Regions from separate parts of the Bacillus sp. T3 genome, predicted to be linked through region 1. Evidence: riboswitches for the same ligand, from Rfam matches in the RefSeq annotation. Region 1 holds a riboswitch; the other holds the start of a gene.

Region 1 (9,289 bases):
CATGATAAACAACTCTTTTTCTTCTTGGTCAAAGCTCTGTAACGATTCTTCTATAATGGAATCACTAATTTGTTCAAGAATTGGAATCAACCCTCTCGCTTTTTCAGTCAAAACAATAACAGATGCCCTTCTGTCATGTGGATGAGATTCCTTAACTATCATTCCTTTATCAGCGAGTCTCTTTAAAATCCCTGAAATGGTTGGCTTATCAAAGTCTAATTTTGCTGCAAGTTCAACTGCTGTTCTCCTTATAAGGGTCGTATGCTGCTTCTCCTCTAGGTCTAGACATTTAAGAACACTCCATTGAGCAGTAGTTAAGTCATATTGTAGTAATTTTGTTGATAGTGTGTATTTTAAATCCTTTGAAACCTTCATTAATAAATAACCGATATTATCCATGTTCTCCTCCTGTATAGTTAGCGCACTAACTATATAGTTAGTTTACTACCTATTTTTTCAGTAGTAAAGTATTATTTTATAAATATAGGCTGTGTTAAATTTGTCTGTTGATTTCCGTTCCAGGTGCTCCAATCAACATTGTTTTCAAAAATCAACATCGTTCTTTAACACAGCCTAATATAAAAGCGGTTGGCCTCAGAACAGATGATGGTCAACCGCTTTTTGTTTTGTAAATTTCATTTCAAAAATAATATCTTTTGCACCGATCTTATCGTAATTCCAAATTCAACCAATTTAATATCATCATTTGTTGTTGCTCTTTAGTTAATTTAAAAAACATGACAAAGCTCCTTTCAGTTGCTTCATCATCGATTGTATTTTTCTATTTCTACTTTTCTATATAAAGAAGGATCGTTATTTATTAAGTAGACTTAAAAACGCTGATTCATTAATAATCTTAATTGGGAAACCCTTCTCAATTAGTTCATTCGCCTTCACTTCTTTAGTACTAATACCAGAAGGCCCCACGAGTGATTTATCCTGCTTTCCAACGATGAGAAAGTTTGTCTTTCTGCTGACCCCACTTTTTATTATACCACCGACATCGACTACCTTTTGCATCGCTTCTTTTCTATCTATGCTCAGCAAATCCCCAGTAAAAACAATTTGTTGTTCAAAAAATGGATGTTGGTCATCAAACTCCTTAATCGAAGCAGTAATCTCATGTATATCAATTTTCGAAAACTTCTTCTGTTGTTTTCTTTTATAAAAGGTAGTCTGATGTCTTAACTCTGAAAAAAGACGAACAGAAATAAATTCCCCGTGCATTTCAAGATATGAATGAATCGATTCTTTCTCCTTCAACTCAACACATTTAATCACCAATTCTGCACATGCTCTTGCATCAGATAATGCATTATGATGGTTGTCGAGCTGGATTCCGAACCATTTTGTTCGAGCTTTCAAAGAGCCGCTAATCCCTATATCACGACAGGCGAGTGTGCTGATTGGAATACTACATGTATAATGAAACTTCGGAATTTCTAGTGAATATTCTACTAAACAACTCTTTAGCACACTCATATCAAATTGTGCATTATGAGCAATGACCAGCGAATCATGGAAGTAATGCTGAATTTCATTCCATATTTCATTAAAACGATAAGCGTCTTTTACATCTTCGATTGTAAGGCCATGAACTTTAGACATCCTATCATCCATGACAAGTGTCGGAGGTTGGATGAGATAGTACTTCTCATCAACTATTTTGTTTCCTTTAACGAATACCATCCCCAACGAGCAGGCACTGCTTAAATCATTATTGGCAATTTCGAAATCAATTGCGATAAAATCCATCGTTTCCACACCTCAACCCTTTGAAAAACGAAATATATTTGTTTCTATAACTATACCAATTCGTTTCAATACTGAAAAGGAAAGTTACGAATCTCGTATTTACTTAAATATTCCAAAATCCTAGCAGATAAATACATGTTTTATTTTCATGCTTCCAAATGTCACAATCTGTTAAGAATTGTGTCTGTTTTTATTAGAAGTTTCTTATAAAATATCATTAAATACACTGTGTAATCTAAGCCTTTTTGCTGAAAAAAATAAACACAGAGGGGGCTTTTTTTGGATTCCAAGTTTAACTTCTTTGTCGATAATACTGTTTTATATCGGAGTCTTTTTTATGCTTCTATATTAACCATCCCCATTTTAAATTTCTGGTTTGATTCCTTTAATTCAATGTTCGTGCTAATTGCAATTTTTTTAGGAGTTGGCTACTACTCTAAACCAAGATGGTTTCACCTTCTTTTTACTTTTATTTTAGTAGAATTAAGGACCATCAGCACGGGTGAACTTGATAGCAACTTGACCTTTATCATACGATTGATTGTTTACTTTACCGTTACCTTTCTTGCCGTTGAATTTACCAAACAATTTCACATTCAAAAAAATAATAAAACAGAATTAATAATGACGATTTCGAAATTATTGGATTCCAGGGATTCGTATACGGCAAACCATTCTGAAAATGTTGCAAAGTACTCGATGATGATTGCAAATGAATTGGGTTTATCTAAAACTTCTTGCAGAGCCCTATATATTGGGGGGCTTTTACATGACACAGGAAAAATCGGTGTTCCAGGAGATGATTTTGACAAAACCTACTAAATTGAACAATGAAGAATATGAGATTATCAAACAACATCCGAGCATCGGTTACGAATCATTAAAACATCTTTCTTTGATCCAAAATTTAGGGGTATTAGATATGATTCATTATCATCATGAACGATATGATGGAAATGGTTATCCTAAAGGTTTAAAAGGCAATGAAATACCTGTGTCGGCTAGAATCATGGCGATAGCTGATTCCTTTGATGCAATGACGTCAAAACGGGTTTATAATGATGCCAATACAATAGAGTTTGCCATCCATGAAATAGAAAAGAACAAAGGACTACAATTTGACCCACAAATTGCCGATGCATTTATGAACCTTCTTAAAAGAGGAGGCATCAAGCTAGAAAAAAATGAACAAGCAGATACGAACGAAGAATCGGTCATTTAGACACATAAATCGTCTATGTGACCTTTTTATTATTTTTTTGAATCTTTCTCAGGTCTTTGATCGTCTTAATAAGTAAGAGTAAGAGTTTAAAAGAAAGGAATAGCTAACTTGAAACTGAAACGGATTAGAAGCACATTCATCACGTTACTCCTCGCACTAGTTGGAATCATTCTATACCTTCGCTTTCTGTCAATTCCAGTTGGTAATGAGAATGCGCCAATGCCTGACTCACTTCACCCAGTCGTCGAGGAACGAACGGATCAACTCATAGAGAAAGCAGCTGCAAAAGGAATTACCGTCATCATTACCGATGATTTTCGAAGCGCTGCCGATCAGAATAAATTATACGAACAAGGCCGTTCAACAGAAGGAACAATTGTTACAAATGCTAAAGGAGGAGAGTCGTACCATAATTTCGGTCTAGCGATCGATTTTGCGCTCAAGCTACCAACAGGAGATGTTATTTGGGATCGCCAATATGACGGAAACGGGAATGCGACTTCAGATTGGACAGAGGTTGTAACAATTGCGAAAGAGCTTGGATTTGAATGGGGTGGCGATTGGGTAAATTTTAAAGATTACCCCCACTTGCAAATGGATTTTGGATTAACCATTAATGATTTACAAAGTGGGAAAAGACCTCCTGATCAATTGCTTACGGTTGATACTGTAAACGAATAGCGGGACCTATAAAATCACATAACAGAAAAGGAAGCAGCACCTTCCCCTGCTTCCTTGCTTAATGGTATGTTTGAATTTTCTACAGCCATTCTGCCGCAATGGGGTTGTTTTCTGCAAGTTCGTAAGCAGCATTCGTAATCGCTTTAGCAAGCGTATCCCCCGTTGCGCAAATTTGATTGAAACAAACCTCTGTATCTCCATTTTGCGTATAAGTAAAACCCAATTCTTTCAGTCGTTCGACAATGATCATCGCGTGGTCAAGGTTTTGCTCTGGTTGAAACTCAGAATCATGAATAATCATATCTTTTTCAAAGTCATACCATTTGTCCCAACTATTTAATTTCCAGCCTAATATTCTACGAGCAATGATATCAATTTTGTTCATTCCAGTTGGCCCCTTTAATTCTGTATGTTTTATCATTTTACCATTTTCATTGAGTGGTTTCTAACAAAATCACCTTTCAAAGCTGGAGTAAATATCGAAGCATTAGAACTGAGCAGTTGCACGTCTAATCTCCTGCTCAAGTTCATTAGAGAAATACATAATTTGATCATTCGTCCATGTTAAGGTATGCGCCATGTAAGAAATCACTCTATCCATATAACGATATACTACCGCAATATCAAACAATAAATCTCCAGGTTCTACGAAGTAAGAAGTCAACAGGTGTTACAATCATCTCATTTTCAATCGCGTAAACTAATTTGCTAAATAAAACGATTGGCAAGTTAAAGCGATTTGCTTCTTCGCCTCTTTGTTCCACAATTTTATATAATTCCAGGACGTTAGAGCCATACCTTGATGCCAAATGAACCGCCTCCGTTTTTGTTAATCCCAATGTCATCCCAATTTTGACTTGAGATTGGATGAATTCAGGAAATCTTTCCGAACCGCCAACATCCCCACCAGAAATAGGAATAGTTCTCGTTTCGCATTTACGAAACACTGTTTGATGAGATAGCGCAAGTTTTTTGACAACAGTATCGACCACCCATTCCGCCATTTTGCGATAACCCGTTAACTTTCCACCAGCAATGGTTATTAACCCTGAATCAGAAATCCAAATTTCATCCTTCCGCGAGATTTCTGAAGGATCCTTTCCTTCTTCATAAATGAGTGGTCTTAATCCTGCCCAACTTGACTCTATATCCTCTGCCGTCACCTTCACATCAGGGAACATGTAGTTAATCGCATCAAGAATATAGGTGCACTCACTTTCCGTCATTCCGGGTGCGTTATCTTCTCATCAAAGAAGGTATCAGTCGTACCAACATAGGCCTTATTGTCTCGCGGAATCGCAAACATCATTCTTCCATCCAGGTGTATCAAAATACACGGCTTGCTGTAACGGGAATTTCGTTTGATTGATTACGACATGTGATCCTTTCGACCATTTTAATCTTTTGCCAGTTATTGAATGATCTTTTTCCCGAATAAAATCAACCCATGGCCCAGTCGCATTCACGACCACTTTAGCTGTGATCGTAAAGTTTGTTCCATTTAATTCATTGGAGATAATGGCACCAGCGACTTTTCCATTTTCATAATGCAATGCCTCTGCTTTTGCATAATTTAGAGCTACTGCTCCTTTTTCAACCGCTGCTTTCATGACTTCAATGGTAAGCCGTGCATCATCCGTCCGATACTCCACATAAACAGCCCCACCCATTAAACCTTGTTTTCTCAATAATGGCTCACGTTTAAGGGTTTCATTGGCATCTAGCATCTTTCTTCGTTCCTTCTTTTTCACACCTGCTAAAAAGTCATAGGCCAAGATTCCAATGGAGGTAGTGAACATCCCAAAGGTACCACCCCTGTAAATGGGGAGAAGCATCCATTCTGGCTTTGTCACGTGAGGGCCATTTTCAAATACCACCGCTCGCTCTTTCCCCACTTCAGCGACCAACTTGACTTCGAATTGCTTTAAATATCGTAAACCTCCATGAACTAGCTTTGTTGATCGACTAGATGTTCCAGCCGCAAAATCATGCATCTCGACAAGAGCTACCTTCAAACCACGTGCTGCTGCATCTAACGCAATGCCTGCACCAGTGATCCCTCCACCTATAACCAACAGATCAAATCGTTCGTTTTTTAAAATATCGATGTGCGTTTCTCTGTCAAGAGTAGTAAATTTCATGTCTACCTCCTATATATAAAAGAGACCAAAAACACACTGACGCTATATGCGAAAATGTATTTTTGGTCTCTCTGAATTTAACTAGTCACTTAAAACGTATTAACTTATATTTAAGATAAAGTTGATACGTTTTTAGAAAACAGTACGGTTTTGTTAATATATATTCTATTTGAACACCATTGTTGCTTGGACCGCTTTTTTCCAGCCAGTATAGAGCAACTCCCTTTTTTCTTGGTTCATTGTTGGTACAAAGGAATGCTCAATTGCCCATTGTTTCGCAATGTCTTCCTGACTTCCCCAATAGCCAACTGCTAATCCAGCTAAATAAGCTGCGCCAAGTGCAGTTGTCTCGTTGACCGTCGGGCGTTGTACAGGAACATTTAAAATTCCGCTTTGAAAGTCCATTAAAAAGTGATTTTTCACGGCACCACCATCGACCCTTAGCGTCTTAAGTTCAATTCCTGAATCTGCCTCCATAGCAGATAAGACATCCTTTGTTTGATAAGCAAGTGATTCTAAAGTTGCCCGAACAAAATGCTCCTTTGATGTTCCGCGCGTGAGTCCAAACACTGCACCTCGAACTTCACTATCCCAATAAGGTGTACCGAGACCAACGAAAGCAGGCACAACATAAACTCCATCGGTAGATTCAACCTTCGTTGCATAATTCTCGCTTTCCTTAGCATCTTTCAGCATTCTCAAGCCATCGCGAAGCCACTGGATGGCTGAACCTGGCAACAAAAATACTTCCCTCTAATGCATATTCGACTTTCCCGTTTAAGCCCCAGGCGATCGTGGTTAATAACCCATGCTCTGAACGAACAGCCTTTTCACCTGTATTCATTAACATAAAGCAGCCTGTGCCGTAGGTATTTTTCGCCATACCAGGCTCAAAGCATGCTTGACCGAATAAGGCGGCCTGTTGGTCACCAGCCGCACCTGCAATCGGGATTTCTTGACTAAAAAAATGGGACTTGTCGGTATACGCATAAATTTCGGATGAAGGACGGACTTCTGGAAGCATAGAGGCTGGAATATTCATAATTTCAAGCAGTTCTTCATCCCATTTCAAATCATGTATATTATAAATTAACGTTCTAGATGCATTCGAATAATCAGTTACATGCGCTTTTCCACCAGATAAGTTCCAAATTAACCACGTATCAATTGTCCCAAATAGTAATTTTCCTGCTTCTACTTGTTCTCGTGCACCTTCGACGTGATCGAGAATCCACTTTACCTTTGTCGCGGAGAAGTAAGCGTCTATTAACAACCCTGTCTTTCCTCGGAATAAATCATTGTAACCGTTTCCCTTTAACTCATCACAAATTTCACTTGTTTGACGTGATTGCCAAACGATTGCATTATAAACTGGGATTTCCGGTTTCTTTATCCCAGACAACAGTTGTTTCACGTTGATTGGTTATCCCAATCCCGGCTACCTGTTCAGGTTTAATATTGGATTCTGATAAACATGCGGCTATTACGGCTAGAATGGAGCCCCAGATTTCACTTGCGTTATGCTCAACCCAACCTGGTTTTGGAAAAATTTGTGTGAACTCCTTCTGTGCAATATGAACGATTTCGCCCTTTTTATTGAATAAAATTGCTCGAGAGCTTGTTGTACCTTGGTCTAGTGACAAAATATATTGTTCCATTGTTGTTCCCCCAATTTATCCATTCATCCATTTATTATATATATTACGATTCAAATGGTCTATTTCCACAAATAAAAGCCCATGAAAAAACAGTAGTCATAAATAGGATAAAGACACACCAGGTCTTTTCATTCTGAACAACTACTGCTTTTCATGAGCATATTTTGATGTTTTTGATTGTATGAATTTCTAATAATCTCTTTGAATAGTCTTATTATGACAAGGCTTGTCAGGAACTTCCATGAATTTGTCAGAAAATCTAACAAAGTTTATATAGCCAAATAAATTTACACTACCATAAGTCCAATTCCACCCGAAGGTCCAAGCACAATGATTAGGTCAAATTTCTCTTTTTTCTCGCAATCTACATAAATACTCTTGAAACATTCATAAATTTTTGTTATATTTACAATCAATTAAATATTTTCTTACTTCAATACCTTTTGAAGTGAGCATAGAGGCGCAAAGACCATTAGTAAGCAATTTGAGGATAATGAGATCCTATGATAATTGCAGAAAGGGGAATTTGCCGAAGCAGTTGGAACCTCATTTTTCCATTTGCTGGGTCTGTTATTGAATAAATACAGAACTGTCATATAGGGGGTACCTATATGGAGGGCTATCTCACGCATAGGAACTCATTTTTAAATTTGTTTCTACTGCAGCAGCGATCCCTCGTTGCTGCTTTTTTGCGTTGATTTTTGTTAGGCCTATCCACCTCAAATTACGAAAAAAATTAATTAAAGGGTGAGAATAATGAATTTTGGCCAGGTTTTAACTGCGATGGTAACACCATTTGATCAAAATGGAGAAATTGATTTTAATGCAACGAGAACACTTGTTAATCATTTAATTGCAAACGGTACGGATGGAATTGTTGTAGCTGGGACAACTGGAGAATCTCCTACGTTGACTTCAGATGAAAAAGTAGCACTTTTTCAATTTGTCGTCGAAATTGTTGATGGAAGAGTTCCTGTTATTGCTGGAACGGGCTCCAACAACACTCGAGCTTCGATCATTTTAACTCGACTTGCTGAAGAGGCTGGTGTTGATGGAATCATGCTTGTCACACCTTATTACAACAAGCCATCACAGGAAGGCATGTATCAGCATTTTAAAGTGATTGCAGAAGCAACTTCCTTGCCAGTCATGCTTTATAATATTCCCGGACGAAGTGTCGTCAATCTTTCTGCCGAGACTGTTGTTCGACTTTCAAAAATAAACAATATTGTTGCAATAAAAGAAGCTAGTGGGAATTTAGATGCGATTGCGGAAATCATTCGTGAAACACCTAGTGATTTTAGTGTATATAGTGGTGACGACGGCTTAACCATCCCTATTCTAGCCATTGGCGGAGCGGGTGTTGTCTCTGTTGCCTCTCATATTATTGGAAATGAAATGCAAGACATGGTGACTAGCTTTAAGAACGGACAGTTAGAGGAAGCAAGTATTTCACACCGTTGCCTTCTTCCGATCATGAAAGCATTATTTGCTGCTCCAAATCCATCACCAGTTAAAGCCGCTTTAAATATGAAAGGAATTCATGTTGGTGGCGTTCGTTTACCATTGCTACCATTAAATGATGAAGAAACAAACACATTACGTGCTGTTCTACTTGGCAGTCAAATTGAAGTGTTAAATTAAGCTAGAATGATATTTTGGCTTTGTAGAAGCTCATTCTAATTTGCACAGAACAAATAATAAATTGGACATACTAAAATAGTTTATTTCCTGTTTCAATTTATTTCCGGGGTAAGCGCAAAATTTGCTAAACTTATGCAAATTAAGGAGAGATTCGACCTTAACAAATGTCGAATCTCTCCTTTTTAATG
Region 2 (21,863 bases), 1.5 Mb from region 1:
GGTTGGTGGGAGTGGCTTGGTGATGTAGTTGCCTTGGAATTGGTCGATTGCTCGGTTTTGGATAAATGTTAATTCTGCTGCTGTTTCTACCCCTTCGGCGACAACCTGCATATTTAAACCATGGGCCAACGTGATAATCGATTGGACTATTGCTGCTTTCTCTTCGTTTTGATCTACTTTCTCGATGAAGGACTCAGCAATTTTTAGCGCATCAATGTATCGGTATTTTTTCAAGGCACTTATGGATGTATCGCCAGTTCCAAAATCATCAAGTGAAACATAGACTCCCATTCTTTTAAGCTTAGCTACTCCATTGTACACCTCTTCGCTCTCAGCAGCCCACTTTCCTTTGGTTATTTCAACCTCTAAAAAACGCGGTTCTAAACCCGATTCAGATAATATTTCCTGAACTTTATCAGGAAAGCTCTTTTGGTTAAACTGCAATAGGGATACGTTTACAGCAATTCGGATTGCTGAATAACCTTGTTCTTGCCACTGCTTCATTTGGAAACAGGCTTCCCTCATCACCCAATCGCCTAGCCTACTAATTAATCCTGTTTTTTCAGCAATAGGAATGAACTCTGATGGTCGGAGTATTCCCCTGACTGGATGATTCCAGCGGATTAGTGCTTCAATTGCAATTACTGTTAGTGTTTTAGCATCGATTTTTGGCTGGTAGACAAGCGAAAACTCTTGATTTTCCAACGCTCTAGAAAAGTCATTTTCAAATTCAAATATTTTTTGACTCTGAGAAACAATATCCTCACTGTATCGTTTTACTTGATTTCCACCCATCCTCTTTGCCTGAAACATGGCTGAATCAGCAGATTGAACAAGTGATGTCGTGGTACTTCCATGATTGGGATAAAGAGCAACACCAATGCTGATCTTTGAATGAATCGAAACTCCCTCAATTTCAAATGGCGTTTCAAACCCTTTAAGAATCGTTTCAGAAAAATTATCAATTTCAACTTCATAATTTTTAATACGATAAATAATCGTAAATTCATCTCCGCCCAGTCGGGCAATGAACCCCTCTTCTCCTACAATCGTCCGAAGCCGTTCACTTGTTTTTTGGAGCAGCTCATCCCCAGCTAAATGACCTAAATGATCATTTACGATTTTTAAACGATCGAGGTCCAAATAGAACAAAGCAAGTTTGCCTCGCTCTTGCTTAACTGAAGTGAGCAATCTTTCGAATTCAGATAAAAAATAATGCCGGTTGGGAGTCCAGTCAATGAATCGAAATAAGCCATTTGTTGAATGGTTTGGAGGTGTTGCTTTTGTTCGGTAATGTTTCTGATAAAGGCAAAAATCCCGGTAATCTCATGATCATCGTTCGTTAATGGCATAATGCTAATGGCAACATTGGCAATTTCCCCATGAGTATCTCTAATTTTTGTTTCATAGCGAATCGATTCACCTTGCAATACTCTATCAAATATCTCCTTTGCCTTAACCAGCTCTTTTTTGTAAACAAATACTTCAAAGTGCTGACCAATAATCTCAGATCGAACATAGCCGAAGTTTTCGATACCAGCTTTATTGACATCCGTAATAATCCCATGAAAGTCCATGATTATAGCTGCATCCATGTTGGATTCAAACAAACGACGGTATAATTGTTCACTATGTTTTAAATGTGTTACTAACTGTTGTTTCTCAGTTACATCTGCAACAGTACTAAGAATAACCGTTTCACCATTGAATTCCCCAAGCTTCACCCTAAATTCAAGTGCCATCGACACTCCATCTTTTCTAGAAATCATGGCCGTATAATGCTCAGGAACAGCCTTATCATGTATAAATCGTTTTCGAACAGTTTCAGCAAGCATTGCACTTGTTTTAGCATCAAATATTTCTGCCTCATTAAACCTTTTACCTATAATATCTATTTCTTCAACGTCCAAAATGCTGCTTAATCTTTTATTTGCATAAATAAATCCGTTCTCACCGTAGATATAACAACCAATTGGTGCATTATCGAGGATTTGCTTGAGTTGATTATATTTCTCTAATAAAAGCTGATCTGACATATTGTTCCTTTTTAGTGCAGGATAAAATAGAAGATAAAAAATCGGTGCCGTAATAATGATCATAGATAGCAAACCAATAATATCCTTCATCCACTTTGAAATAGTTAAGTCTTCAAGTATCCCTTCTAAAAACAATTCACGAACAACACATCCGATTAAATAGGAAATAACCAATTGCATAATAACCTTTGGAACACTTATAGATAAATGATTATGCTTCACAAACATACTCCTCAAAACAATAATAAGTCTTTATAAGAAAAAAATAACATACTACCATATAAGATACTACTATCATTGCACGATTACGATTAAAACAAACATTTAGCACCGCCCCTTAAGTCCAAAAAAAATGCATAGGTTGAAGTTCAACCCATGCATGGACTCGTTCAATTATGCTTTATGAACATTAGCAGCTTGCGGGCCACGTTGGCCTTGTTCAACATCAAACGTAACCTCTTGACCTTCTTCTAGCGATTTATAGCCTTCTGATTGAATAGCTGAAAAATGAACAAATACATCTTCTCCACCTTCGCGCTCAATAAAGCCAAAGCCCTTCTCACTGTTAAACCATTTTACTTTTCCACGTTCCATTTCGTTGCCTCCTAGCACACAAATATACACAAAAATTCAAATGAATCCTGCAAATTGTATTATATCCATTAAATTGAAATCTTAAACACAAATTCCATTTTAAGGACAAATTCATAACTTAATACATTAGGACAAGGTATGCTGAATAAACATTAATTGTTTGAACAAACAGTAATGATATAATTTAGTTACACGGTAAAGTCATTATGCGAGAAGAGGAAGAGGTACATTCCTTTTCCCGAAAAAGAAAGGAAGAAAAACAATGTCTATTTCTTTGATAAAGAAACAGGCTCTTAGTGTTCTTAAGGGACAATGGGGCTTGGCAGTATCGCTCACGTTAATCGTATTTTTAATCAGTTCAATCATTCCTAGTATTTTCGAAGGAATTTTTAGTGGAAGTTTTTCAAATTGGCTTATGCAAGACACTGTGCCGCCTCTTGCTAGCTTAATTAGCACATTGGTCTCCATCGCCTTGATTCCATTGACCGTTTCAGCTCTTTGGTTTTTCTTAGCATTGGTTCGTATGGAAGGTCCGAAAATTTCTGATGTATTTTCGGTATTTAAAGATAGTAAAACATATTTTAAGCTGATAGGCGCATCCCTGTTAATTGGCATTTTCGTCTTTTTATGGTCCCTTCTGCTCCTAATTCCAGGCATCATTAAATCCCTTTCATATTCTCAAACCTATCTATTGTTAAAGGACCATCCTGAATATTCAATCCTTGAAGCTATTACTGAAAGTCGAAAGCGGATGAATGGGTACAAATGGCAGTATTTTTTATTAAATTTGAGCTTTATTGGCTGGGCAATTCTATCCATAATTACCTTAGGTATTGGCTTTTTGTGGCTTTCACCTTATATTTCAACTGCAACAGCTACATTTTATAATGAGTTGATTAGCTATCAGGATCGATATAAGGAAGAAGAACCAATTTAAACAAATTGGCTGCGATAAAGATCGGTGATGATATTAGAGCACTATGTTGATTGGAGTGGAAGGTGCGAAAACTCCTGCGCGGAAAGGGAGCACCTGGAGCGGAAATAAACAGACAAATACAATATAAAAAAGGCTGTTAGGGGGGAATCTCCTTAACAGCCTTTCCTATTAATTTGAAATTGAATGAAGTCAACATTTTAATCTGTGTTATTACTCTATTAAAAAGAATTTCTTTTATAACTTAAATATAAACATTCGACTGGAAATGGGTCGGATTTTCAAAAAATATTTATTTTCCGTCTTTGATTTCGAGTAATTTTAGTCTTAATTCATTTTCCATTGATGAGAGTTCCTGTTCTGCAGCTCGACGTTTGTGGCGACCTTCTTCTTGTATGCGAAGAGTCTCTTCAAGGGTCGAAACAAGGCTGGCCTGAGTTTTCTTTAGGGTTTCAATGTCAACAAGTCCGCGCTCATTTTCTTTTGCGGTCTCAATTGTATTGGTTTTCAGCATTTCTGCATTTTTTAATAAAAGCTCATTCGTCGTCTTCGAAACTTGCTTTTGTGCTTCTACTGCATGACGCTGCCGCAACAAGGTTAGGGCAATTGCCACCTGATTTTTCCAGAGTGGAATCGCCGTCACGATCGAAGATTGAATTTTCTCCACGAGCGCTTGGTTTGTGTTCTGGATTAGGCGAATTTGTGGCGCACTCTGAATCGTAATTTCTCGGCTTAATTTCAAGTCATACAAGCGTTTATCAAGACGGTCCGTGAACTGAATCATATCATTTACTTCTTGAAATTTCATTTGATCCTGTGTCGTTTCAGCGGCCTTTTTCAGAGCCGGAATGGTTTTTGTATTAAGCTCTTCAAGCTTCAATTCGCCTGCTGCAATATAAATATTTAACGCATGGAAGTATTCCTTATTTGTCTCGTATAGCTTTTCAAGCATTCCGATGTCGGACAATAACACGTTTTTGCTGCGGTCCAACTTTACACTGATGCGATCAATCTGCGCACTTGTTTTTTGGTATTTGGACAGCACCTCTTGAATCGAGCCTGAAATTTTGCCGAACATACGCGAGAATAACCCCTGCTTTTCTTGCTTCAGTTCATCCGGGCTTATTTCATTCAGTCGCTTCATCAAGTCATTGATGATTTCCCCGACTTCACCGACATCCTTTTTTTGCACATGCTCTAGCATCGTATGGGAAAATGATAACAGCTTGCTTTGCGCCTGTGTCCCATATAAAATCATCGATTGTTGGTTCCTCGGATCAATTTGCTGGGCAAGTTGGATTGCCTTTTGCCGGCTTTCTGGTGGGATTACATCAATTAGTTTAACTGGCTTATCTTGTCCAATTTTTTGTTGCTGTAACTGGGGCTGTAATGGATCATCCTGAGCATTGGGGTCTTTTGTCTCTCCAAATGGATTTGCAAGCATATCATCCAGTACATGGTCGGTGCGATTGAACAAAGTTGGTTCTTTTTCACTCATTTTTTCAACCTGCTTTCCTCAATGAATTTAGAATCTTGTTTGGTCTTAATCGCAAATTTTGCGACATCTACTTCGAAATTCAGGTGATCAATATCATCGGAAAGAACAACGTATAAGTCTTTTTCAATAACTTTTGATAAGTCGTTTAGAGTCTGGCGTGTCATACGCAACGTGTCGTTAAGCTCAAGTGTTTTTTTAGGCTGACTAGATAAGAGCGCATATTTTTCAGAGATCTCTACAATTGAATCGAGATGCGAAAAATAAAATTCCTCAGCTTGATAAAACCGCTTCGGTTCTCTTTTAGTTAGGTTGTATATCCGTCGTGTAATTCGGACAATATCGATTCTTTGCTTAAACGACGGGATTTCGCGGATATGAAAAACGGAACGGTTTAAGCGCTTGATTTTTTGTTTTGCTTCTTCTAAATTCTTTTTTATATAACGATATTCCTTTCGTGTCAGCTGATTTTTTTTCAGGAAATGGGTCTTCAGCACTAAAGAAATAAGCCAATAAACACCAAATCCGAAAGCCAAAGAATATGCTGATGAAGGCCAAAAGGTTTGATCAAATACGAAAAAGCTTAACAGCCATGCGGATATGGCTGTTGGTATAGCAGCGAATATTCCTACAAAAAACGAAATAAACGGGTTCATTGTATATCGACTCCTGACTTTTTAATCCATACTATTCATACGTACAATTAAGAACAATGTTTCAATCTCAACACAAATTATAAAGTCCTTATTTTTGAATCTTCACTCTATACTTACAGAATACACCAAACATCCCCAATTTCCTATAGACCACAAAACTAAATAACACTAAGACCAGAGACCTAGATATTCTGAAGAAATAAACGAAAGTTCCTTTATCGTATTAAAGCAGCGGGGGACTGTCCCCCGCTGCTTTAATGCGTTAATTCTATGATATTACCAAATAATTTCCAACACAATACCCCGTACGCTGTTATTTACAATTAATTCCAATTATAGCTTTCTCGTAAAAATTATTTTTGTACCCGAAACAATTATTTTAAGATATGTTTTTGCGACAATTTCCAACCCTATAAAAAGCCATAAAAACCTCTATATATCAAGTTTCTAACAAGTATTTCATGTTTCGAAATAATATTATTTTTTATATAACTTTAGCAAAAACCTGCTCCCTAAACCTATGAAACACATGTATATTATTCCAATATCCTGCTAAATATTATATTTACATCAAGATAATTTTACCTAGAGGTGTACCATGTTTAGTCGGATTAAAATGTCTCGTCGCAAACTATTTCGAAAAGCCTTTTCAGATTCGCACAAACAAAACAAAAATACATCGATCAATGTTGAAAAGAGCACTGTCATGACGAATAGTAAAGGGGCTCGTTTAGATCAATTTGAGCAAGTGAGCCAATCTCTCCAACAGAATAGAAATTTTCTTGAGACTTCATTAGGACGGAATGTCGGCGTAATTAATAGAGGCTTTAATATGGGAGAAAACTCATCGCATCCTGCTCTTTTATTTGCCATATCCGGAATGGTTGAGACAACCGTTATTAATGAAAATGTTTTAGGTCCGTTAATGAATATGTCTCCACCTAATTCGAGTCTGCCTCTTTTAACCTATTTAAAAGAATCGGTTCTCTCTGTGGCAGAAATTGAGTATGAAATTAATCTTCATCTAATCGCCAATGAACTTTTCGGTGGGAAAATCATTGTTTTTATCGAAGGCGAGGATGCTGCGCTTGTTATTAATGCACAGGCGTGGGAAATGCGAGGAATCGAACAGCCTATTACCGAAACAGTGATAAGGGGTCCCAGAGACGCTTTTACTGAAGACCTTTCAACTAATATCTCACTGCTAAGAAGGAGAATCCGTAATCCAAACCTGCGCTGTGAGCCTTTCATAATTGGGAAGCAAACTCATACAAAAATCGTAATTGCTTATATTGACGGAATTGTAGACACAGAGATTTTAACAGAAGTGTATCGGAGACTGGAGAATATTGATATAGATTCAGTTTTAGAATCTGGCTATATTGAACAATACATCGAGGATGCTCCCTTTTCTATTTTTCCTACGGTCGGCAATCAAGAAAAACCAGATATTGTCGCCGCCCAATTGCTCGAAGGAAGAGTTTCGATTTTTGTTGATGGTACTCCAATTGTTCTAACTGTTCCCTACTTGCTGATTAATCATTTTCAAGTTTCTGAGGACTATTTTTCAAGACCGTATTATTCAAATTTTGTCCGTGTGTTGCGCGTCGTAAGTTTCTTTATTTCCACCTTATTGCCTGGAATTTTTGTTGCAATCCAATATTATCATCCGATCCTAATCCCTTTTTCATTGCTCGTTAAATTCTTTGTAACAAGAGCCAACGTTCCATTTCAGCTTTATATTGAAATCATTGTTATGCTGATTGTTTTTGAGATTATTCGTGAATCCGGCCTTAGGATGCCAAAGCCTGTCGGTCAAGCGGTCAGCCTTGTCGGAGCCCTCATTTTAGGAGAGGCAGCTGTACAAGCTGGCTTAGTTGGTATACCAGTTGTCGTTACGGTGGCTTTAGTCGGTATTTCGTCTTTTCCAGTAAATTCACTCTCAGAACCAATCAGTTTATTACGAATCGTGTTTGTCATTGCCGGCGCAACCTTTGGTCTGTTTGGAATCCTGATTGTCGGGATGATTGTAGTCAGTCATTTGGCCTCACTAAGATCCTTTGGTGTACCCTTTACCGCTCCACTTTTTCCAATCAAAATCCAAGATTGGGGAGATAGTATGATGCGACTTCCACTTTGGCTTCTTACTAGACGCCCGGTTACCTTTAAGTCTCGAAATCCTGTCAAACAAAAGTTAGGGGGGCTTTCTGGTGAAGGACGTAGAGGAAAAGAATAAGCATCCAATATTATTATTTTGTATCCTGCTCACAATTGTTTTTCTTTTATCCGGATGCAATAGAGAAGAACTCGATGGGATGGTCATTCTCTCAGCAATCGGAATTGACCAAATCGAGAATGACAAAGTAAAGCTGACGCTTGCATTAATTGACACTAGGCCAACTGAACAGCAGGAAGCAAAAGGGATCCATGTCTATACCAGTGAAGGCGATACGATTTTTGATGCTGCACGAGCGTTGATTGATAAAGTCGGAAAACAACCAATATGGCCCTATATTAAAATTGTTGTCCTCGGCCAGTCCGTGACAAAGACGAACATCCTTCCTTATTTAGACTTTTTAAATCGAAACAATGCCGTTCAGCCAAATCCTTATATTCTTTTATCAAAAAAGGATGCCAGTGACATTATTAAAGCCAAGGTTGACTTCTCTTCGATTCCCGCTGTGATTATCGAGAAAATGCTTGAGCAACAAGGCGAAGTTGCATTCACACCTGCTATCAAACTTCACCAGTTTACAGAGATGATGCTATCTCCAAAGCGGGTTGGCTATTTGGCCATTATTGATACCGTGAAAAAAGGGAAAGAAGAGATGCCAAAAATTAAGAATACAGGAGTCATTAAGGATGCAAAGTGGGTTGGTAATTTAAATACTCAAGAAACAAGAGGACTGCTTTGGCTAAAAGATGAGGTAAAAGGCGGCATTCTTGTTATTCCAGCTTTACAAGGAACTGGAAAAATCGGATTAGAAATACTGGACCAAACAAAGTTAGACATTAAACCAAAATTTGCACATGGTAGCATTCAATCAATTAACGTTGAGTTGAATTGTACGGTAAGTATCGGAGAAATGTTAACCGAGTATACCGCCTTAAATCATAAAAAAATCGATGAAATAAAATTGATTGCAGAGCAGGTGATAAAAAAGAAATCCTTGATTCTGTCATTAGAGCAAAAGAGATGCGAGTAGACATATACGGCTTCGGTGAGGTAATACACCGAACAGCTCCATCATTTTGGAAAAATAACCGGCAAGATTGGGATCATCAATTTGCCAGTATCCCAATCGAGGTTAAGGTGAATGTAGATGTTCGAAATTTAGGGTTATTCAATTATTAGATTGCTTAAGGGAGTCTTTTTGCGATTTTTTGCAATCAAATTCAGGTTCTTTTGGGAGACAACAAATACATAAGAGAAACCGGTGAAGTAAATCCATTATAGTATCGACATGTGGTTTATGGGGTTCAGATTATAAATTCATGAATGTTTCAGAGAAGCTTATTCAAGGTGCTTACGCCCTGATAAGCTTTATCTTTTTCATCACAACACTAAGAGGAGGAAAATATGGGTAAAACAGCCATTGCAACGAGACAGATTTTCTTTATTGTTACCCCTCTTATCGTGATTCCGGGTCACTTTTTCTTGATAAAGGTCTTTTTAGATTGGGCCTGGAAAGGATACATGGTTGGGGATGATCCTTGGATTTGTCCCTGGTCTGCTACTATTTTTTGCCATGGCCATTTTAAGCGAAAAACTGTATGGGAAAACCCTTGTTGAGCACGCACTCGAAACACTCGGACCCTTTTTCGGTAGGATGCTGACACTTCCACTTATTGCTTTTTTCTTTATTCACTCTTGTTTAACTTTATATGGCTTTTCGATTTTCATCACAGCTGTATTTTTGCCACAGCATCGTCTGTGGTTAATCGCACTGGTATTTGCGATTGCCGTATTTTATACGGTCCACCTAGGGATTGAGGTCATTGCCAGAGTATCGGAATGGATTATTATCTTAAATATTTTAGCCGGTATATTTGTCTCATTGGCATTAAAGCCACTGAAGGACTATAAAAAGCTACTTCCGATTATGGAAAATGGAATCGATCCAATTATCCCGGTCATCCTCGTTATCCTAGCCTTATTTGGCGAAATAATTGTCCTGTTAATGATCAATATTCAGCGGCCCGAGCAAAAGTCGATTTCGTTTCGAAAAGTATATCTTCTTACGTTTATCGGAAATTTAATTATTTTTCCTTCTACAGCTGCTGGGGTAATTGCGATCTTTGGTGAAAATCAAGCGACAAAATTTATGTATCCAGTTGAAAGTATGGTTCGTTTAATTAATGTCGGCTTTATTGAACGCTTTGATATTTATGGACTGACCATCATGTCAGTGTCCGCCTATTTGCGGCTCGCTCTTCTCCATTACGGAGCTAGCGTCGCTGTCGCAAATTGGTTCAAACTAAAGGATTACCATCTAGTTAACTGGGTTTTGGGTGGTTTAGTTTTAGTGGTCTCCTTGAATACCTTTGATACGGCAATTGATTTTTATGATTTTATGGAAAAATATTATGTATACGGCCTCGTGTTTAGTGCAGCTATTCTTATTTTGGCCATAATTGTGGTGGTTGCTTCAAAATATAAAAACAGTGTGAAAAAAATAAATGACAGTCACAGGATGTCATAAGCATTATAATAGAAAAAAGCTGTGAACCCCCTCTATTTGGTTCACAGCTTTTTCTAAGCTTCATTATTGCTTTAACGTTGGGGTTAAATCGCATTCTTCTAATGGAATAACCTTTGTTTTTTTAACCACTTTATAGCCTAACCATACTACTAGGAACAATGGTAAGCCGATATAGGAAACCATTACCCCGTACCAATCGATTGAATCACCCATGAACGCTTGATAATTTTGACCTAAAACAACAAACGCACAAAGAACGAATGCAAAAATCGGACCGAATGGGAACCATTTTGCTCGATATGGTAGTTCTGATAGGCTGCGTCCTTGTGCAGCAAAGGCTTTACGGAAACGATAATGACTCACAGCAATTCCTAACCAAACAATAAAGCCTGACATACCTGATGCATTTAGTAACCAAATATAAACGGCACCATCACCGAATAAAGAAGCGAAAAAGGCAACAAGTCCAACAGCAGACGTTACAAGCAATGCATTAACGGGAACACCACGTCCATCAACACTAGCTAAGAATTTCGGCGCTTTGCCTTCCTTTGCAAGGTTCCAAAGCATACGTGTAGATGCATACATTCCAGAGTTACCTGCTGATAAAACGGATGTTAAGATAACAGCATTCATTGCTGATGCAGCAAACGCAAATCCTGCACGTTTAAATATTAGCGTGAACGGACTAAGCGTTACATCGCCACTTGCTAAAGATTCATTTGTAAAAGGAATTAGCATTCCGATCACGAAAATTGCTAATACATAGAATAATAGAATGCGCCAGAACACTTGGCGAACCGCGCGCGGTACATTGCGGGCTGGGTCTTCACTTTCACCTGCAGCCACCCCAAGAAGCTCTGTTCCTTGGAAGGAGAATCCGGCAACCATGAAAATTCCAATCATCGTGAAGAATCCGCCATGGAAAGGTCCATCTTCTAGCATAAAGTTAGAGAATCCAACAGCTTCTCCCGTAAATACTCCAAAAATCATTAAGATACCGACAGCAAGGAAAATAATAATCGTCACTACTTTGATTAAAGCGAACCAGAACTCTGACTCACCAAAACCTTTAACAGACATATAGTTTAATCCGAACATGATTGCTAAAAATAGTGCGCTCCATAGAAGCGAGGAGCTATCTGGAAGCCAAAATTTCACGATTAAAGCTCCAGCAACTAATTCCGCTGCTACTGTAATCGCCCAGTTATACCAATAGTTCCAACCAAGCGCAAAGCCCAATGATGGATCAACAAATTTTGTTGCATAGGTACTAAACGATCCTGCCTCCGGCATATAAGATGCTAGCTCACCAAGACTTGTCATTAAAAAATAAACCATGATTCCTATAATCACATAAGCAAGTAGTGCCCCTCCTGGGCCTGCTGTATGAATCGCCGATCCACTTGCTAAAAATAGACCTGTACCAATTGCTCCACCAATGGAGATCATCGATAAGTGACGAGCTTGAAGGCCACGCCTTAATTGTGGTTCTTGCTGCTGTGCTTCATCCGACCTGGGTAAAACACGTGCTGTTGCATTGTTTTGACTCATATAAAAAAACTCCTTTTCTTTTTTTAATAGGAAGGAGTGTATTATTTCAATAAAAAAAGCCAACGATTTTCGCAGGCATTCTCTATTTAACACCATCAAACCTTCCATTAAGATAGCTCAACACACCTGCCGTGGTTTATGACAAGCGTGACAGTTCTGTTCCTATTCGGAAACAGCCCCAGCCAAGGCTCTTTAGAGAAAAAGTCCAAGCTTCGGCGATTTTACCTTTCAAGTAACTTCATTGATGTCTCTCCATCTCCATTACTTTACTAATCAAAACCGCGACCTCTACCTCATCGGTTAGGATGAGGGTAAAATATTATATTAGTAGAACATTTTTAACTATAAATCCAGCCGAAAGAAAAGTCAATAACATGTTTTTTCCTAAGCTGGAAAGCAAAAACGCGTTAATGTACTGGGGGACAGTCCCTCACAGGAGTAACGCATTAACGCAATAGGGGACTGTCCCCCACTACACTAAATTGTTAAAGTAGTGAAAGCTTGTCCCCCATTGTCTTCCTATACGCCAAATTTCTTGCGGATCTTTTTCACGATGCCTGCGCCAACCATCTTATCGGCAGTGGCAATAATTTTTTTAATGACTTCTAACACATCCTGATCGCCTGCCCAGTGCTCCCTTACGATGTCAGGGCTCGTATTATTTATTATGTTATTCAGTACATAGGCGGCAACGGCGATATCATCTACATAACCGATTGGACCCATCAATGCTTCAGGAACCAAATCTACAGGGGAGATAAAATAGGCAATTGCGGCTCCTAATTTGGCTTTATCAGAAAAGGTTACATTGTTATCAACCGATAATTTACATAACAAATGGAATAGATCTGGACCAAACATTAATATTTCTACATATTTATTCGTCTTGCCGTCCTCACTTTTTCCCACCACTGCATCTTCTTCCTAAAGCTTTGATAAAAGTCTTCATGCTCCATCATTCCGTTCACCTCTTTCTTCTCATTATTACTATTATTCGACAAAATTATCCCAAACCCCTTGCAATGTTTATGTCATAATTTTGCACAAAACTTAACAAATTAACGCGCTGGGGACAGTCCCCCAGCGCGTTAATTCGTTGCAGTGATGATGATTAAATTTTCCAAGAAATTAGTTCATTTGGCCGTGGATTTTCTTATATGCTAGTACGCTGGTGGGCTAATTTATTTGTGTGTACAAAATAAATTGTTTCATATAGTGAATATAGTTATAAAGGCTTTACATTCCTTTATAAGAGGTGAGTGTGATGAAAAAGAGGGCCTTATTTACCGTACCGATTAGCATATTGCTTATTGCGGTAATCGTTACTTCTTTCTTTCTAATGAGCATTAAACCAAACACTTCTCACATTGATCAAGCTAAGAAGCTAGCTGAATATTCTAAGCCGGCCGTTGTTCGAGTCTATGACTACGCCATCGTTCAATGGGAGTTATATGACGTTTTCCCTGAATTGGAAGCACTCCTTCAACAACTAGATTACCAGACCTTTGTTGGTGGATATGGTTCAGGTGCCATTATTACGCCTGATGGATATGTCGTAACCAATGCACACGTGGTTAGCACTACCCAAATGTCGGATGAAGAAATTCTGCAGGAAGCCTTAATCCAACTCTCCTCCATTGTTGCGGAGTACTTCCAAACGGATATTGAAACGGCTTATGTATATTTAATTCAAGTTTTAGGATATACAAACCTGACAAGACAGACAGAGGTATACTTACCTGGGTGGAGATGTACTTGATGGCGAGATTAAAAGCTACGGCTCACCAGTGGGTGAAAAAGATGGAGACTGGAAGGACGTTGCGGTCTTAAAAATAGAAGGTAAAAACCTTCCAACATTGAAATTGGGTAATTCCGATGCCGTAGAAGATCAAGAAAAAGTATGGGCAATTGGTTACCCTTCAGTAGTAGAATTTAACATACTATCAGTTGATTCTTCATTAGAGTCAACCATGAACTCCGGTGAAATTTCGGCTACATCTAAAAAGCTGGAAACAGGAACGAGCGTCATTCAAATTAACGCTGCAACGTCAACCGGTAACAGTGGTGGACCAGTTATTAATGATAAAGGGGAAATAGTAGGTCTCCTCACCTTCGGCTCAGAATTAACTGGATTTGACTTTATGATGCCGGTTAACACCGTAAAAGAATTTGTCAATCAAGCTGGCGCCAAAAATACTAGCAGCGAAACAGATAAATTATTTAAGGAAGGTCTGGACCTGTATTGGGGTGGATACTATAAAGATGCCTTAGAAAAATTTGAATCGGTTAAACGAATCTTCCCAAATCATTCATCTATCGATAAATACATTACCGATTCTGAGAAAAAGGTAGATGATAGTAAAATCCTCTGGTCTAATTATTCGACTATCTTCTATATAGTCGACGGTTTGGCAGGATTACTGATTATCATTTTAATGCTGTTTACGTTTGTTTTCGTTCCGAAAAAACCAAAAGTGATGGCGATTACTGCTGGAGGACCCGCAGTTGATCATCGAGCAGGACCAAGAATTACTCAGCAAACAGAATCGCTACCAAGAGCCGGAGCAGGACCTGGATCGGGACCAATCGCTGGAGCGAGTCCGCCGACATCACCTAATCATAATGCACCAAACCAAAATAATGTTGGAAATATAGATAGCCCAGATGCTCAGCTCAGCAGTCAGCAACAGCAAACACCACAATCGCCGAAAACGGATGATCAAAACAAAAATGAATAATGCCTGGGCTAATAAAGCGGGAATGGGCATGGGCAAACACAATCCCACATTATAAAATATGAGACAAACAAGCGGACTAGAACTTCAATTCTAGTCCGCCTGTTTCATTTGGAGGTTTGTCACTAACGCACTAATGCAATGGGGGTCTGACCCCCACTACACTAACGCGATAAAGCAGCGGGGGACAGTCCCCCATTACTCTACCGCTTTAAAGCAATGTTTTTAGTAATCTACTAATTATGTAACCGAACGATGGTAGTCTATTGGTGGAATCGGGTGTTTCGAGAAATTGGATCATTTCCTTGATTTGTTCTGTATCTGAGAAATCGATCAAATCAAATATCGCATTAATCGCTTCTTCTCGTTGTTTTATCGGTAAGTAGGTATTCAAGCCTAGGCGATGAATGGTTTCTTCAGCAGCACGGTTATGATTGGCCCCAATAACCGTTCCATCAAAGCCATATTCAAAATAACTTTCACAATTCGGATCAAGCGGTGAGACCATCAAATCCGGGTCAAACCAATCCTTTTTTGAATGGCCACAGAAGTCGGAAACCTCTTTGTCATGATGAACCAATTTTCCCATGCAAGAGGCATGAAGATTTCGGTAGTCTAACTGCAGTGATCTAAATTTAGATTGTGGTCGAAAATGCTCAATATGAATATTATTTCTGGTCAAACTGAGACCACAATAACAACAAAGCCAGTACTGTTCATCTAGCAAGCTTTCGCGGACAATATTTTTGATGGCCGGAGGAATCGTCGGGTAGCTTGCAGAACCTCCGGCTGATTTCTTCCAATGTTCAAATGCACTTGGTGAGGGCTTTTTTTCAATATGCTTCATTGCCCCAAGCTCTCTTTTCTCCGAATAATCATATCCGCTTTGACCAAATTCGGATCATCACTGCCTAAAATCTCAACTAACTGTTCCTGCATTCGTTTCGCTTCAACAAGCTTAGACTCCATAATGTAACGAAATAGCTTTTGCAGCATATACTTTATTTCCTCATTTTTTTCAGCCACACCCATAAATTGCTCGAGGATCATATTTGAATCTTTGCCAAATAAAGATGGTACACTGCGAACCTTGATTTCCTCACCATCTTCCTCCTGCGTTACAAAAAAGATTTCAGCATCACTCAGCTCGCCCAATACTTGTGGAGAATGGGTGGACAGGATAAATTGAATATTAGGAAATGTAGACTGAAGCAAGTTGATTATTTCACGCTGCCAAGCTGGATGAAGATGAAGCTCAATCTCATCGATTAAGACAATCCCTTCCCCTTCCAAAGGGTTTTCAAGACTTGGATTAGCCAATGCTAACCGTCGCGCCAAGTCGCCAATCATTGCAAGCGTGACTTTCTCACCATTTGATAATTGGTTAACCTCAAGGCATTGCTTCCCTTTCGTAACAATCACTCGAGCTTTCCCATTCCGTAGCACCTTTAAATCCGAAAATCCCGGTAAAAAATTATAAATCGCCTTTCGAACTGCATTGAGCTGATTCTCCCATGATGGTTCTAGGGACGCTGGTGCTGATTGCAAAGGCTTGGCGGCGTCCTCCTCTTGACTAATAGAATCCGTCCCAGCCCGCAACGACTCAATTTGAGACTGTTGCAAAAACCATTCAAAAAACGACCCAAAATCAACATCCCGCGAAAAACATTGGTGATAGGCTGAATAAGGATCAAGGCCCTTTCTCGCCTTAATTTTCTCTGGGATATCCTTCACATTCCGATGCACCGGATAATTGACAAAAATCGGTGCATTGAAGCTTTCATCCTCTGCTAGTTTTTTATGTAAATGGGAAATTATTTCTTTTGTTGTATCCTTCACGACAAGCTTACTGCCGGCTTCTGTTGCCTTTATTTTCGTTAATTCCAGTTCGCCTACATGCCCATCGTAGGTCAAACTGCATTTAATTTTTAATCCCTGATTTCCATTCTTAATATCAGTCTCACTGAGGCTTATTTTTTTAGAAATACCATAAGAAAGAACTTCAACAAATCTTGATAATACTATAATCGCTGCATTAAGAATCGTCGATTTCCCAACCCCATTCGTTCCCACTAACACCACATTTTTTCCACAAAAACGTAACTGTAATTGATTAAATCCACGAAAGTTTTCTAATACAATCTCTGTTATTTTCAAAATTGAACACCTCTTGACCCAAATTCAGGAAATGCCTTTAAACTAATCATATCATAATCCTTGACAGCCTCCTACGGTTGGTGAGAAACTGCAAAATATCAAAACATTCATTTTGTCTATTTTTACTATCGAAATATATTGATATAACGAACTATAATATTACTATTAAACTTTTCATAAAATCGTACGTATTCATTTCCAGATAATGTTCCGATGGTCCAAAGCGACGTCGAACAACAGCATGTCAAATACAGTAATTTGGATGGTCCGCAGTGACTATTGAAAGGAGACTTTTTAAATGCTGCCTCGTGATGGTATTTTTCACTCAGTTTGCTCGCTCGATTGTCCAGATCAGTGTGGCTTACTTGTTCATAAACAGGATGGAAAAATAGTCAAGATTGAAGGAGATCCGAATCATCCTGTTACAAAAGGAAATATTTGCAACAAGGTCCGTCATATGACGAACCTGGATTTACGATGAAAATCGGCTTCAGTACCCGATGAAACGCACAGGTGCTAAGGGGAACGGCCAATTCGAACGGATTAGCTGGGACGAAGCAATCGAAACCATTACTACACGCTGGAAAAAATTAATCCAAGCTGATGGGCCAGAAAGCATTATGCCCTATAGCTTTTATGGAAATATGGGCAACCTGACCGCAGAAGGAATGGACCGTCGTTTCTTCAACCGTCTAGGTGCAACTCAGCTCGATCGAACCATCTGCTCGGTCGCCGGTGTTGAGGGCAATAAATATACAATGGGTGGCGGTTTCGGGATCGACCCTGAAGACACAGTCCATTCAAAGCTAATTGTCTTTTGGGGCGTAAATGCAGTGAGCACGAACATGCACCAAATTGCCTTTGCGCAGCAAGCCCGTCGGCAAAACGGCGCCAAGATTGTCGTAATCGATGTTCATAAAAATCAAACAGCAAAGTTCGCCGACTGGTTTATTCCAATTTTACCAGGAACAGATAGCGCACTTGCCTTAGGAATCATGCATATCCTCTTCGCAGAAAACCTGGTCGACGAGGCATTCTTAAAGCAATACACCGTAGGATATGAACAATTGCGTGAGCATGTTGTGCAGTACGACCCTGCTTCGGTTTCGGCTATTACCGGTGTACCAGTAGACGATATTTATAAGCTTGCACGGATGTACGGCACAACCACACCAGCCTATATTCGGATTGGCAACGGGCCGCAGCACCACGATAATGGCGGTATGTGTATTCGTACGATTGCTTGCCTGCCAGCACTAACTGGCCAGTGGCTGGTTAAGGGTGGCGGTGCCATCAAGAGTAATGCAGGCTGGCTTGCGCATAACTCGGATGCCTTGCAACGACCTGAATTATTGAAAAATAAAGCAACGCGGGTCGTTAACATGAACCGATTGGGAGATGCATTGCTTAATTTAGACCCACCTGGTTAAGTCGTTGTACGTTTATAGCTCAAACCCAATCGTTGTCGCACCTGACAACAACAAAGTGCGACAGGGTCTTGAGCGCGATGATTTATTCGTTGTGGTTCATGATTTATTTTTAACCGAAACGGCTCGATATGCAGATATTATCCTGCCAGCGACATCGTCCTTTGAAAACACCGACTTTTACGCATCGTATTGGCATCATTATATGCAGCTGCAGCAGCCAGTGATTGAGCCTTATGGTGAATCCAAGTCAAATGTCGAGGTGTTCCGCTTACTTGCTGCGGGCATGGGCTTTGATGAGGATGCGTTTACGGCTACAGAAGCAGAAATGATTGCTGAAGCACTCGATCATCCTGATAACCCTTATTTGGAGGGTATCGATTATAATACTTTACTAGAAAAACAGTTTGTGAAAGCAAAGGTTGCTCCGCTTTTTCCAGGAAAGCTAAAGACTCCAAGTGGAAAAATCGAGCTTTATTCTGAAAAAATGAAGCAGGATGGCTATCCAGCATTGCCAACCTATATACCACTTATAGAAGATGACAAAGCTAGCACGGACAATAGATTCCCATTCCAATTCGTCCCAGCGCCGAACCATAACTTCTTGAATTCAACCTTTTCAAATAATCAAAAGCATCAACAGCTTGAAAAAGAGCCATTGCTCCATATCAATAGTACGGATGCAAGCTTGCTAGGAATCGAAAATGGTGAAATGGTGCGAGTATGGAACAACCGCGGTGAATGCGAATTGAAGGCTTCAGTCGGGGACAACGTTCTTCCTGGTGTTGTCGTAAGCCAAGGGCTGTGGGCCGATTTGAAAGGTACAAAACAGCTAGTCAATGCGCTAACCCCCGATCGAATCGCCGATATGGGTGGCGGGGCGACGTTCTTTTCAGGTCGGGTAAGTATAGAAAAACTTGTGAGATAAGTTGAGGAGCTAAGGATGGGTTGACAACGGTGAACCTAGTCTTATTCGCCGATTTCAGCGTCTTATTTGCCGATTTTGCCATTTTATTTGCCAATTCTGCGTTTTATTTGCCAATATCGGTTTTTTATTAGCCGATTCTTGCTCCTTATTTGCCGATACCATTTTTCTGTCACAAATAATCATATAGAAAAGCCCCCAATTCAAAAAATTGGGGGCTTTTACACTTACAAACTCGTGCCAAACTTGACTTACTACTAATATGGTGCGATTCCTCTAAAAATGAAGTTACCACCAGGGGGACACAAAAAACCAGCTGCATACTGTTTTCCATCTTCAGCAGTAAACATAACTCCTACCATAATCAAATCACCATAACTATGGTTAATGATGACTTCAGTTGTACCAGCGCCATTCCATTTATAGCCTTGATCCTTCAATACCTGTTTTTCAGCCTTGAACTCATCACTCTTAAGTAAATCCGATAAAATCTTATTTCTTTCAGAACCGGTTAACATCGATACATCACAACCGCAATCATCTGTTGTGGTTTGAGTTTCTCCAGCAGGCTCTTCAGCAAATGCGGCGTTTCCTGGAACGATAAGCATAAGTGCAATGATAAAGCTTCCAAACAATAAAGATAAGTAACCTTTCATTCTGTAACCTCCCTATTATTTTTAACTACTATTCTAGTTTCTATAAAAATTATCATAAACCCTATACCAAAATATGTAATGTTTATGACATCTTTTTACTATTTTTATTTTTCCAGAAAAACATTATCAATTAGAAAATGAAACAAATTATCTATGAACATCAAAACAGGCTATAATATTCATATTGTAGGGAAATACTTCCTGATGATTTTATGGATGAGGTGAACAACATGGTTTGGAAGATAAAAAGCTCGGAACGGAAACAGGTGAATCGCTATGGAATTACGATTGATGAAGTGATTTTACCTAACGGTGAGGAAAAAACATTTGCCTTTTTAGATTTTGCTAAAGGGGTATGTATTCTGGCCATCACGGAGGATAACGAAGTCCTTTGCTTAAAGCAATACCGCCATGCCTTAAAAAGCTGGCAGTGGGAGCTACCTGCTGGAAGTATTGATACAAGTAGCGACTCCCCACTTGAAACAGCGAAGCGGGAGCTTGAGGAAGAAACAGGCTATATTGCTGAGCATTGGCTTGATTTAGGAAGCTTCTATCCTTCCCCCGGCTCAACCAGCGAGGAAATTTATTTGTTTGCAGCAGCAGGCTTAACGCCAACGCAGCAAAACTTAGAAAGCAGTGAACAAATTGACGTCCACAAGCTAAGCATGGAGGAGCTGAAGGATTTAATTAAAAAAGGCGAATTCCAGCATGGTGCCGGTTTGGCAGCCGTTTTGCGGTATAAATTTATTACAGATTAAAAATGAAGCCGATGACCAGTTAAAAGTCATCGGCTTATTTATTTTATTAAAAATAAGGTTTTACCATTAAAAATCGCCCTACATCACGTTCGCCTTTTTCCGCCCATTAAGGCCTGCTTTTTTAAGCCAGTCTTTCCCTTCAACCAGACGAGTGACAAGCATCGCACAAACCGTGTTCCCAGTAGAGTTGAGCAGTGTTGCAGGGGCATCAATAATCGTGCTAATCACGGCGATAATCGGTAACACCTCTGGCGGAAAGCCGTAAACACTAATGATGAGCATTTCGCCAATCATTCCTCCACCAGGAATTGCCCCCATGACCGCTCCGACTAAAAACGATACAGCCAAGATGCTTAAAATGCTTGAAAGACTTGTTAAGTCCTTGCCAAATAAGGTAAATAGGAAAACAATCTTCAAGACACCACCAAAAACGGAACCATCCTTATGGGTGTTAGCCCCGAGCGGAATGATTGTTTCACCAACGTCCTTTGGTACCCCCATTTTATTGACTGCGGCGAGATTCACCGGAATACACGCAGCACTGGAGCAGGTCGCTAAGGCCGTGACAGATGGCGTAATTGCATTTTTCCAAAAGACCTTGATTCCATCCTTTCCTCCTGCAAGAAAGGCATAGAACGTAAAAAATCCAAAATAATAGATGACCGTCAAGATGAGATACAGGACAAAAGACCGTGCGTAGCCTTCAAGGATTTGCGGTCCGAGCTCACCGATAACGGCGGCAAAATAACAGCCGAGCCCTATCGGTGCATAATACATGACGAGATTGACCATCTTCATCATCACAGCCGTACCCCCAGCGAGGAAGCTTGAAACTGGCTTTCCTTTTCCCCAACCATTGCGGTAGAAATTCCGAACAATAGCGAGAATACAATCAGTTGAAGCATATTGCTTCTTGACATCAGCAGTGAAAAATCAGGTACGGTAAAAGTTGCGACGAGCTGGCCAAGGAGTGATTGCGTCTCGGAATCCGCTTCTTCTCCTGCACTCATCACCTCTTTAATCGAAGCGATATCAGCATGTTCGATTGGAGGAATAATCGAGGCTCCAATCAGTCCAAGAATCGCCGCAACTGAAGCTGTTAACAGGAAGATAATCACGATACTACCCATGATTTTTCCAAGCCGTTTCATGCCGTTCATATTAGCAATTGCTGAAGCAATGCTGAAAAAAACTAGTGGTACGATTATCATAAACATTAAATTTAGAAAGAGT

The links. Region 1 has a riboswitch for lysine ahead of dapA (4-hydroxy-tetrahydrodipicolinate synthase). Riboswitches for the same ligand answer to the same signal wherever they lie in the genome.
Positions count from the first base shown of each region.
Region 2: it holds a riboswitch for lysine, as region 1 does, so the genes downstream of both, RGF10_RS03070 (amino acid permease) here and dapA (4-hydroxy-tetrahydrodipicolinate synthase) in region 1, are expected to answer to the same signal.

Region 1 is NZ_CP137761.1:2,088,955-2,098,243, reverse strand. Features, by position in the region: gene RGF10_RS10905 (MarR family winged helix-turn-helix transcriptional regulator) at 1-399, opposite strand, end outside; gene RGF10_RS10900 (exonuclease domain-containing protein) at 814-1,755, opposite strand; gene RGF10_RS10895 (HD-GYP domain-containing protein) at 2,035-2,577, shown strand; gene RGF10_RS10890 (HD-GYP domain-containing protein) at 2,561-2,977, shown strand; gene RGF10_RS10885 (M15 family metallopeptidase) at 3,086-3,658, shown strand; gene RGF10_RS10880 (BC1872 family protein) at 3,738-4,043, opposite strand; partial or broken gene RGF10_RS10875 (glycerol-3-phosphate dehydrogenase/oxidase) at 4,146-5,799, opposite strand; partial or broken gene glpK (glycerol kinase GlpK) at 5,965-7,457, opposite strand; lysine riboswitch at 7,905-8,087, shown strand; gene dapA (4-hydroxy-tetrahydrodipicolinate synthase) at 8,214-9,101, shown strand.
Region 2 is NZ_CP137761.1:591,865-613,727, reverse strand. Features, by position in the region: gene RGF10_RS03115 (putative bifunctional diguanylate cyclase/phosphodiesterase) at 1-1,191, opposite strand, end outside; gene RGF10_RS03110 (PAS domain-containing protein) at 1,125-2,258, opposite strand; gene RGF10_RS03105 (cold-shock protein) at 2,430-2,630, opposite strand; gene RGF10_RS03100 (DUF975 family protein) at 2,893-3,567, shown strand; gene RGF10_RS03095 (toxic anion resistance protein) at 3,857-5,062, opposite strand; gene RGF10_RS03090 (5-bromo-4-chloroindolyl phosphate hydrolysis family protein) at 5,059-5,715, opposite strand; gene RGF10_RS03085 (spore germination protein) at 6,314-7,951, shown strand; partial or broken gene RGF10_RS03080 (Ger(x)C family spore germination protein) at 7,926-9,070, shown strand; gene RGF10_RS03075 (GerAB/ArcD/ProY family transporter) at 9,393-10,418, shown strand; gene RGF10_RS03070 (amino acid permease) at 10,482-11,870, opposite strand; lysine riboswitch at 12,078-12,271, opposite strand; gene RGF10_RS03065 (YkvA family protein) at 12,492-12,884, opposite strand; gene RGF10_RS03060 (hypothetical protein) at 13,237-13,731, shown strand; gene RGF10_RS03055 (trypsin-like peptidase domain-containing protein) at 13,760-14,710, shown strand; gene RGF10_RS03050 (retron system putative HNH endonuclease) at 14,919-15,554, opposite strand; gene RGF10_RS03045 (AAA family ATPase) at 15,551-16,864, opposite strand; partial or broken gene RGF10_RS03040 (molybdopterin-dependent oxidoreductase) at 17,163-19,219, shown strand; gene RGF10_RS03035 (hypothetical protein) at 19,474-19,872, opposite strand; gene RGF10_RS03030 (NUDIX hydrolase) at 20,103-20,630, shown strand; partial or broken gene RGF10_RS03025 (dicarboxylate/amino acid:cation symporter) at 20,709-21,863, opposite strand, start outside.